Regions from separate parts of the Plantibacter sp. PA-3-X8 genome, predicted to be linked through region 2. Evidence: riboswitches for the same ligand, from Rfam matches in the RefSeq annotation. Region 2 holds a riboswitch; the other holds the start of a gene.
What was found. Region 2 has a riboswitch for thiamine pyrophosphate ahead of EAO79_RS19405 (ECF transporter S component). Riboswitches for the same ligand answer to the same signal wherever they lie in the genome.

Region 1 (4,784 bases), 1.7 Mb from region 2:
AGAACACCTGTTCCTCGGCCGTCGGCGCCAGTGCACTCGCTCGCGCAAGGACCCGCGAATAGGCCCGCAGGTAGATCGCGTCCTGCTGCAGGTACCAGGCGAACCGGGCTGGATCGAGGGTGCCGTCCGCGAGCGTCGTCACGAACGGCAGGTGATCGATCCGCGTCCGCAGCTCGGCGATGTCCTCCCACCAGCCCGTGAGGATGCTGGCGCCGTCCTGCCGACTCGAGGTCGTCCCGGACGATGCCCACAGCTCGGCGAAGTGGCTGATCGGCCCGTTGCCCGAGCCGACCTCGAGCACGTCCGCGTGTCGGAGGCTCGACGTGAGCCACGTCTTCGCCTCGCTGAGCGCCTCGGTCCAGGACCCCGAACGGACGACGAGGGTGGCCATCGCGCTCGACAGGGAGCACCCGGTCCCGTGGGTGTTCCGTGTGTCGACTCGAAGACCGTCGAACTCGACGAGTGATCGGTCGTCGCCCAGACCACCCGCGGCGTCGACCAGCGCATCCGGGCACGCGGTCGTCCCGGTCAGGTGCCCGCCCTTCACGAGCACGATCACGCCCGCCTGCGCCGACACCCGCTCCGCTTGGGCGAGTGCGTCGGCCCAGCTCGTCGCCACCGGCTCGTCCGCGAGGACGGCGAGCTCCGGCAGGTTCGGGGTCAGGAGGTCGACGTGTGGCAGGAGCGCGCGCATGGCCGCTTCGGCGTCGCGGTGGAGGAGGCGGTCCCCGCTCGTCGCCACCATCACCGGGTCGAGGACGACGGGTCCGGTCACGGTCTCCTGCAGCCAGGTCGACACGGTGTCGATGATCGCGACGTCGCCCAGCATCCCGATCTTGACCGCGTCGATCACCACGTCGTCCGCGACCGCGTCCAACTGCTCCCGGAGGAACCCGACGGGCGGGGTGTGCACGGATCGGACGCCCCGGGTGTTCTGCGCGACGAGCGCGGTGACGACCGCCATGCCGTATCCGCCGTTCGCGGCGATGCTCTTGAGGTCGGCCTGGATCCCGGCACCACCGGTCGGGTCGGTCCCGGCGATACTCAGCACCCGCGGTGTGTCCCGGAACGCGACGGGTCGTCGACCGCGCACCCGGTCCGAGCTCGACGACTCCGGCGTCGTCGTCTGCTCCGCGGCGCTCATGCCGAGACCTCGGTCCAGGCGCTGCGGAACGCCCGGGCGGCGGCCGCCGGATCGTCGGCGGCGCAGATGGCGGAGACGACGGCGAGACCAGCGGCACCGGCAGCGTGGAGCTCGACCGTGTCCTCCAGTGACACCCCACCGATCGCGACGCACGGGAGTGGGGTCGCGGCGGCGATCGCGGCGAACCCCTTCACGCCGAGCGGCTCCGGGTGGTCCGGCTTCGTCGTCGTCGGGCGGATGACGCCGACGCCCAGGTAGTCGGCGGTCCCGGGAGGCAGCGCTGCGACCGCGTCGAGGTGCGCCGGGGTGTTCGCCGTCAGCCCCACGACGGCGGCCTGCCCCACGATGCGACGCACGGCGTCGACCGGGAGATCGCTCTGACCCACGTGGGCACCGTGGACGACTGCACCGGCGGAACGGGCGGCGAGGAACACGTCCACCCGATCGTCGACGAGGAGCAGCGCCCGCCCGGCGACGACCTCTGCAGCACGAACGGTCAGCTCGAACAGCTCTCGCGCCGACGCGGTCTTCTCCCGCAGCTGGACCGCGGTCACCCCGCCGTCGACGGCTCGGCGCACGACGTCGAGGACACCGCGATCGCCGCTGGCCGAGGCGTCCGTGACGAGGTAGGTCGCGATGCCGCGGCGCACGAGCTCGGCGTGCGAACGGGCCGCGAGGACCCGGTCCGCGGTGGTCGAGGCGCTCACGCGATCACCGCCAGGCTGCGGACGGTGTCGGCATCGAGGAGGTGGAGGTGGTCGAGGAAGGCGGGAGCGAAGGAACCGGGGCCACGGCTCTCCGCAGCCGCCAGCTGCGCGGCGACCGTGTACGCGGTGGTCGCCGCGACCGTCGTCAGCAGCCGGTCGTCGTCGAGTGACGCGAAGGCGGCGAGTACGGCACCGAGGGCACAGCCACCGCCCGTCACGAGGGTGAGCCAGGCATGTCCGTTCGAGCAGCGGACGATGCGCTCACCGTCGGTGATGACGTCCGTCGGCCCGGAGATCGCGACGACGGCACCCGAGGTGCGGGCGATCGCGGTGGCCGCCTCGATCGCACTGTCGACCGAGTCGGTGCTGTCGACCCCGCGACCGCCGGCGCCCAGTCCGGCGAGCGCGATGATCTCGCTGGCGTTGCCGCGGACGATCGTCGGCCGGAGGGCGAGGAGTTCGGCGGCGAGCGCCGTCCGCACCGGCAGGAAGCCGACGGCGACGGGGTCGAGCACCCACGGGGTGCCGGCGTCGTTCGCGGCGGTGGCGGCCTCGACCATGGCTTCGCGCTGCTCCGCCTGCGGCGTCCCGAGGTTGAGGAGCACCCCGGAGGCGATGCGGGCGAACGGTCCGGCCTCGGTGGGGATGTCGGTCATCGCCGGGGCGGCGCCGATGGCGAGTAGGACGTTCGCGGTGAAGTTCGTCACCACGGCGTTCGTGATCGATTGGACGAGCGGCGTGCACTCGCGCAGGCGGTCGAGGAGGTCCCCGGAGGCGCTCGCGAACTCGCCGACGGACGGCTCGTCGGTGGACGGGTGGGCAGACTGCTGCGGTGTGCGAATGCTCATTCGCGACATCCCTTCGCTCGGACTAACGAGATCAGGTTCGACGGGTGTGTTCTCAGCCGATCGTCGTGGGATCGGCACCCCGTGTCACTCGCGACCACCCTAGCGGGTCGGCCCGGCTTCCCGTCCAGCGGGCGGGCGAGGATGATGGAGGGATGGACTTCTTCGAGCTGGTCACCATCGTCTTCGAGGTCGCCGGTGTCGGGGCGATGGTCGTGGGCTTCGTGATCGCCGTCACCCTCTCGGCCCGCCTGTGGTGGAGCACGCGCGACGGCGCACGGGCTTTCCGGATGCTGCGGGAGACGATCGGCTCGGTCATCCTGCTCGGGCTGGAGATCCTCGTGGCCGCCGACCTCGTGAAGACGGTCACGTCGACGCCGTCGCTGACCGACGCACTCGTCCTCGCGATCATCGTCGTCATCCGCACCCTGCTGAGCTTCTCCCTGCAGATCGAGATCGAGGGCACCCTCCCCTGGAGGCGCCTGGCGACGACCGGCCCACAGCTGTTCGACCGTGCTGTCAAGCGCGGTGGCGAACGCACGCGGCGTCGCGCCGAGGAGCAGGACGTGTCGACGTCAGCCGATCCGACACCGGCGCCGACGGGCACAGCGCAGGCCGTCGCCGACGATGAGGACGGCTTCCCCGAGCTCCGCAGTCGCAGCTAGTGCGGCGCGGCTAGCGTGCCGCGGAGGTCGCCCAGGTGTCGCGGATGAGGTCGGGCAGCAGGCGCATGTCGTCGAAGACGTGGGTGCCGTCGCCGATGAGGCGCTCGGCGGGCGTCATGCCACCGGCGTAGGCGTAGACCGTCATGCCGGCCGCGCGGGCAGCCAGGACGCCGACGACGCTGTCCTCGATGACCGCGCACCGCTCGGGGGCCGTGTCGAAGTCCGCGGCGGCGTGGAGGAAGAGGTCGGGTGCGGGCTTGCCGACGGCGACGTCGGTCGCGCTGAAGATGCGCCCGTCGAAGCGGTCGTGGATGCCCACCTGCCCGAGGTTGCGGACGACGTCGTGCAGCATCCCGTTCGAGGCCACGCACAGCGGCACCCCGGTCGCAGCGATGCCGTCGAGGGCGTCGACGACCCCGTCGACCGCCTCGAGCTCGCGCTCGCAGATGCCGCGGAACATGTCGCTCCAGCGCTGGATCCAGTCGGCCTCGAGCGGCTTCCCGAGACGCTGCTCGACGAGCGTCGCGTAGGTCTCGAGCGAGGCGCCGACGAAGAGCTCCCGCACCTCGGCCTCGGTGTAGTCGCCGCCGACCTCGTTGAGCAGCTGGAGGTTCACTCGGACGGAGATGCGTTCCGTGTCGACGAGCGTGCCGTCGCAGTCGAAGATGACGAGGTCCGGATAGTCGACTGGCATGCTCTGAGCCTAAACGACACCGCCTGCGCTGTGGCCGTGTGCCCTCCGGCGGCGACCTCCGACGGCGGTCGGCGTCATGGTCAGCGGGCCGCGCGGACGCTCTGTCGCTGCCAGGTGACGACCATGCGTCGCGCATACTGGGTCGCCGCGACGAAGTGGCCGAGGAGTCCCAGGAGGATCGCCACGAAGCCGACCCCGCCGAAGACCCGGTAGAGCGCCGACGCCGGATCCCCGCCGCCGAGCGCGAGGCCGATGAGCAGCGCGAAGAAGCCGACGAAGAGGAACACCGTCCGGATCTTGCCGGCGATGCTCACCGGCACCTCGGGCGTCCCGCGGAATGCGACGACGGCGACGAACGCGAGCAGGAGGTCGGGGACGATCATGACCACGAACACCTGCCACGGGATGATCTGCGCGATGGCGAACGACGCGGCGACCACGACCACGGTCAGACGGTCGGCGACCCCGTCGAGCCAGGTGCCGAGCGCGGAGACCGTGCCCATGCGGCGCGCGATCTGCCCGTCGGCGACGTCGCTCAGGAACACCACCGCACCGACGACGAGCGCAGCCCAGTAGGAGCCGGTGATCACGAGGGCGGCGAACACCGGGAGCAGGACGATGCGCCCCGCCGTGATCGCGTTCGGGAGGTTCTTCCAGTCGTCGTCGGAGAACAGCTGCGTCCGGAGGCGCGCGAGCGGCGTCTTCTCGTGCAGGGTCACCGGGATCATC
Region 2 (4,784 bases):
GATGCCAGAGGTACACCGTCATCAGCCGGGACCCGATGAGGAAGACGACCGCTCGCGCGGCGCGGGTCCGCATGATCGCCGTGAGCAGCGGGTGCGCCAGGGCGAGCAGGGCGAGCTGCCCGACGCCGAGGACGACGAGGGGGAGGGTCGGTGGGTTGAGGTTGCCGAGCATGCTGGTCGAGTACGGCAGCCAGGTCGTGATCGGCACGAGCGCACCGTAGGAGACGAGCACCACGGCCACGAGGACGAGGCGCGGAACGGAGCGGAGACGTCCGTCGGCCAGGAAGAACCCGAACTGCTGCAGCAGCGGCCAGACGAACACCAGGTTGACGAGACCGATGCCCAGGAGACCGGTCGAGTAACGGACGACGTCGACGAGGATCACGCCGGCCAGCAGTGCCGCACAGGTCAGGAAGGGGTGGCGGTCGTGGCAGGTGGCGAGGAACGGGGCGACCGCCTGGCACAGCAGGTAGGCGGCCAGGAACCAGAGCGGGGAGCCGACGCCTGCGGCGACGGCCTCGATGATGGCCGGGTCGACACCGAGCGCCCCGGCGAGCCACAGCCCCGCGGCGAGGAAGAGCAGGACCGGGATCGTCGGCAGGGCGAGTCGGAACACCCGGGACCGGAGGAAGTTGCTGGTCCCGCCACCACGTCGGACGGTGCTGCGCCAGCCGGTGATCGTCGCGAAGCCGCCAACGATGAAGAACAACGGCATGATCTGGCCGAACCAGGTACCCGTGTCGAACCACGACTGCTGCTCGAGCGCTCGGGAGATGCCGATCGTGCCGTCCGGCTCGACGGCCACCGCGACCATCAGAAGGTGGACGATGACGACCGTCACGACGCACGCGACGCGCACGAGGTCGAGGGCGAGGTCCCGCCCGGAGAGGTCTGGGACCGCCGGGGCCGACCCGGTCCGCGTTCGCGTGCTCATCGCCGGACAGCCTAGCGTCGCCGGGCCCTCCCGCCTCGGCCCTTGTGGAGAGCGTGTCGGAGGCGACTGAGACAATGGAGGCATGAGTCGGCAGGATGGAGCGTCGCGTCGCGTCTCGGCGCACGATGCCGACGACAGCGGTACCCCCATCCTCCACGTCGACATGGACGCGTTCTTCGTCTCGGTCGAGCTCTTGGAACGGCCCGAGCTGCGCGGTCTGCCGATCATCGTGGGAAACAAGGAGGGGCGGTCGGTCGTCACCTCCGCCAGTTACGAGGCTCGCCGGTACGGCGTGCGAGCGGCGATGCCGGTGTCCCAGGCGATGCGCCTCTGTCCGAGGGCCGTCGTGTTGCCACCCCACCACGGCAGGTACCGCGAGTACTCCGACCGGGTGATGGAGGTCTTCGAGTCGGTCACGCCGCTCGTCGAGCCGCTGAGCATCGATGAGGCCTTCCTCGACGTGTCCGGCGCGGTCCGGTTGCTCGGGAGCCCACGGACGATCGCCGCGCTCGTGAAGCAACGGGTCCTCGACGCGACCGGTCTGCCGTGCTCGGTCGGCTTGGCATCGACGAAGTACGTCGCGAAGCTCGCCTCCGGCCTGTCGAAGCCCGACGGCCTGCTGGTCGTGCCCGCCGACGAGACCTTGGCGTTCCTCCACCCGTTGCCGGTCGGCGCGCTGTGGGGGGTCGGTGGTCGGACGGAGGAGCAGCTGACGAACCGGGGCATCCGGACCATCGGTCAGCTCGCCTCCACCCCGCTGTCGATGCTCCAGCGCGCGGTCGGTGAGGCCTCCGGTCGCCGACTCCTCGAGCTCGCGAACGGGATCGATCCGCGCGGCATCGAGCTGGCACGACGCGAGAGGAGCGTCAGCCACGAGGTGACCTTCCCGACGGACGTCTCCGACCCGACCATCCTCAAGCGCGAGCTGCTGAACCTCGCCGGTCTCGTCGCGATCCGGCTCCGGAAGGGCGGCTACGCCGGCCGGACGATCAGCATCCGTGTCCGCTATGCGGACTTCAGCGTCATCACGCGGTCGCGCACCATCGGCGAGGCCACGAACGTCGGGCGTCGGGTCTACGACGAGGCGGCGTCGTTGTTCGACGACCTCGATCGCGGTGGGCGTCTCGTGCGCCTCGTCGGGGTGAAGGTCGACCAGCTCGTCCCCGCCGATGAGGCCGGCGCCGGGCTCTGGGACCCGGACGAGGAGTGGCGTGAAGCCGAGCAGACGATCGACCGGGTCGCGAGCCGGTTCGGCGATCTCGCGATCGCTCCCGCCTCCCTCCTCGGCAAGCCGAGGCGTCGCGGACTCGGCAGTCGCGGAGACTCGCAGGGTGCTGGGAGCACGGATCAACCCCTTGGACCGGTGGATACCGAGCGGTAGCCTCGCGGTATGACGAATCTCGTGGAGAAGCTGGCAGAACAGGCGAAGGGGCTCGGCGTGTCCGCAGCCTACGGGGAGCAGCAGGACGTCGACGGCACGAAGCTCGTGCCCGTCGCGCTGACGTACTACGGCTTCGGCGGCGGCTCCGAGGGCGACGGCGACGACGCCCCGAGCGGCGGTGGCGGCGGTGGCGTCTCGATCCCGGTCGGTGCCTACATCAAGACCGACGAGGGTCTCCGTTTCGACCCGAACCTCATCTCGCTCATCGCCGTCGCGATCCCGTTCATCTGGGTGAGCGGCAAAGCTCTGGCCGGCCTCATCAAGGCCCTCAAGAAGTAGCCCTCCCCGTCGAACCCCTGTCGTGCGACTGCGCACGGCAGGGGTTAGACTCGTGCCACCACGGGAGTCCGGTGAACCGGGCTGAGAGGAAGGTATTCGCCTTCGACCGTCGAACCTGATCTGGATCATGCCAGCGCAGGGAGACCATTTCTCGCTATCCCGTGCTCTTTTCCGTCTACAGGAAGGGCACGTATCGTGTCAGCATCGACCAAGATCTCACCCTCTGAACGCGCTGCGTCGCGGACCTTGCGCTGGAGGGTCGTCGACATCGTCGTGGTCGCCGTGCTCGGCGTCGCGACCGGCCTCATCTTCTGGGCGTGGAACACGCTCGGATCACTCTGGTACGCGGGTGCCAGCGCCGTTACGCCCGGTTTCGGCGGGATCGCCGTCGGGATCTGGCTCCTCGGCGGGGTGCTCGGCGGACTCATCATCCGGAAGCCCGGCGCAGCACTCCTCGTCGAGACCATCGGTGCGATCGTCTCCGCCCTCATCGGCAACGCATGGGGCGTCACGACGGTGTACTCCGGCCTCGCTCAGGGCCTCGGCGCCGAGCTGGTGTTCGCGGCGCTCGCGTACAAGCGCCTCGGCCTCGTTCCGGCGATCCTCGCCGGTGCCGGCGCCGGGGCCGGCGCGTGGCTCCTCGAGCTCGTGATGTCGGGCAACCTCGAGAAGGGTGTCGAGTTCAACGCGATCTACCTCGGTTCGCTGCTCGTCTCGGGCGCGATCCTCGCCGGTGTCGTCGGCTGGGCACTCGTCAGGGCACTCGCGTCGACCGGAGCGCTCAGTCGGTTCGCGTCGGGGCGGGACGCTCGGCGCGAGGTCTGATCGTGCCGGGAGCGGCTGCGACCGGTCCGGCGCGCGTCGTCGCGCGGGACTGGGGGTGGCGTCATGCCGGTCGGAAGGCCTGGGCGGTGCGCGACCTCGACCTCGTGATCGAACCGGGCGAGCGGGTCCTCCTCCTGGGGGCGTCCGGTGCCGGCAAGTCGACGCTGATCCACGCACTGGCCGGCGTCCTCGGCGGTGCGGACGAGGGGGAGTCCCACGGCTCGCTCCTCGTGGACGGCGTTCCGCCTGAACGAGCGAGGGGTCGCATCGGGCTCGTGCTGCAGGATCCCGACTCGCAGGTGATCCTGTCCAAGGTCGGCGACGACGTCGCCTTCGGCTGCGAGAACCTCGGCGTCGAGCGCGAGGAGATCTGGCGCCGCGTCGACGCCTCGCTGGAGGCCGTCGGACTGGACCTGCCGCTGGACCACTCGACCTCGGCGCTGTCCGGCGGTCAGAAACAGCGGCTGGCCCTCGCCGGAGTGCTCGCCATGCACCCCTCGCTCCTCCTGCTCGACGAACCGACCGCGAACCTCGACCCGGCAGGGGTGGCCGAGGTGCGGGACGCCGTCGCTCGGCTGGTCGATGACGGTTCGTCCACCCTGGTCGTCATCGAACACCGCGTCGACGTCTGGCGCGAGCTGATGACCAGGGTCGTCGTGCTCGACGCCGACGGCGGTGTCCTCGCCGACGGGCCACCCGACCTCGTCCTGGACGACGTCGGGCAGCGCCTGGCCGATGCGGGTGTCTGGGTGCCGGGCATCCCGCTGGGGTTGGCCCCTCGTCCGGTATCCGGCCCATCTGCGGCGGTCATCACGACCGACGACCTGGCGATCGGTCGAACGCGGAAGCAGCCGGTGCAGGAGCACCTGGGGCTCGCGGTGCCCGAGGGCGCGGCGACCGTCATCGTCGGCCCCAACGGCGCGGGGAAGTCCACGCTCGCGCTCACGCTGGCGGGACTGCTGCCGGAGATCACGGGGACGGTGACCGCCGCTCCGCAGCTCGCCGGCAGGCTGGGATCCCGGCCGATCCGCTGGAAGTCCACCGAGTTGCTCACACGCATCGGGACGGTCTTCCAGGATCCCGAGCACCAGTTCGTCTCATCGACCGTGCGGAACGAGCTCGGTGTCGGCCTGCAGGCCCTCCGCTGGTCCCGGACCGCCATCGACGAGCGGGTCTCCGAGATCCTCGAGGCGCTCGGTCTCGGTCGTCTTGCCGAGGCGAACCCGTTCAGCCTCTCGGGCGGTCAGAAGCGCCGGTTGTCGGTGGCCACCGTCCTCGCCGCCCGGCCGGCGGTCATGGTCCTCG

Region 1: linked by a shared signal. The riboswitch ahead of thiM (hydroxyethylthiazole kinase) and the one ahead of EAO79_RS19405 (ECF transporter S component) in region 2 are both predicted to bind thiamine pyrophosphate.

The regions. Positions count from the first base shown of each region.
Region 1 covers NZ_CP033107.1:174,685-179,468, forward strand. Annotated here, with positions in the region: gene EAO79_RS00845 (bifunctional hydroxymethylpyrimidine kinase/phosphomethylpyrimidine kinase) at 1-1,144, opposite strand, end outside; gene thiE (thiamine phosphate synthase) at 1,141-1,851, opposite strand; gene thiM (hydroxyethylthiazole kinase) at 1,848-2,699, opposite strand; TPP riboswitch at 2,691-2,791, opposite strand; gene EAO79_RS00860 (DUF1622 domain-containing protein) at 2,852-3,361, shown strand; gene EAO79_RS00865 (HAD family phosphatase) at 3,372-4,055, opposite strand; gene EAO79_RS00870 (CDP-alcohol phosphatidyltransferase family protein) at 4,136-4,784, opposite strand, start outside.
Region 2 covers NZ_CP033107.1:2,587,477-2,592,260, forward strand. Annotated here, with positions in the region: gene EAO79_RS12250 (acyltransferase) at 1-934, opposite strand, end outside; gene dinB (DNA polymerase IV) at 1,017-2,315, shown strand; gene EAO79_RS12260 (hypothetical protein) at 2,325-2,654, shown strand; TPP riboswitch at 2,705-2,813, shown strand; gene EAO79_RS19405 (ECF transporter S component) at 2,850-3,479, shown strand; gene EAO79_RS12270 (ABC transporter ATP-binding protein) at 3,566-4,784, shown strand, end outside.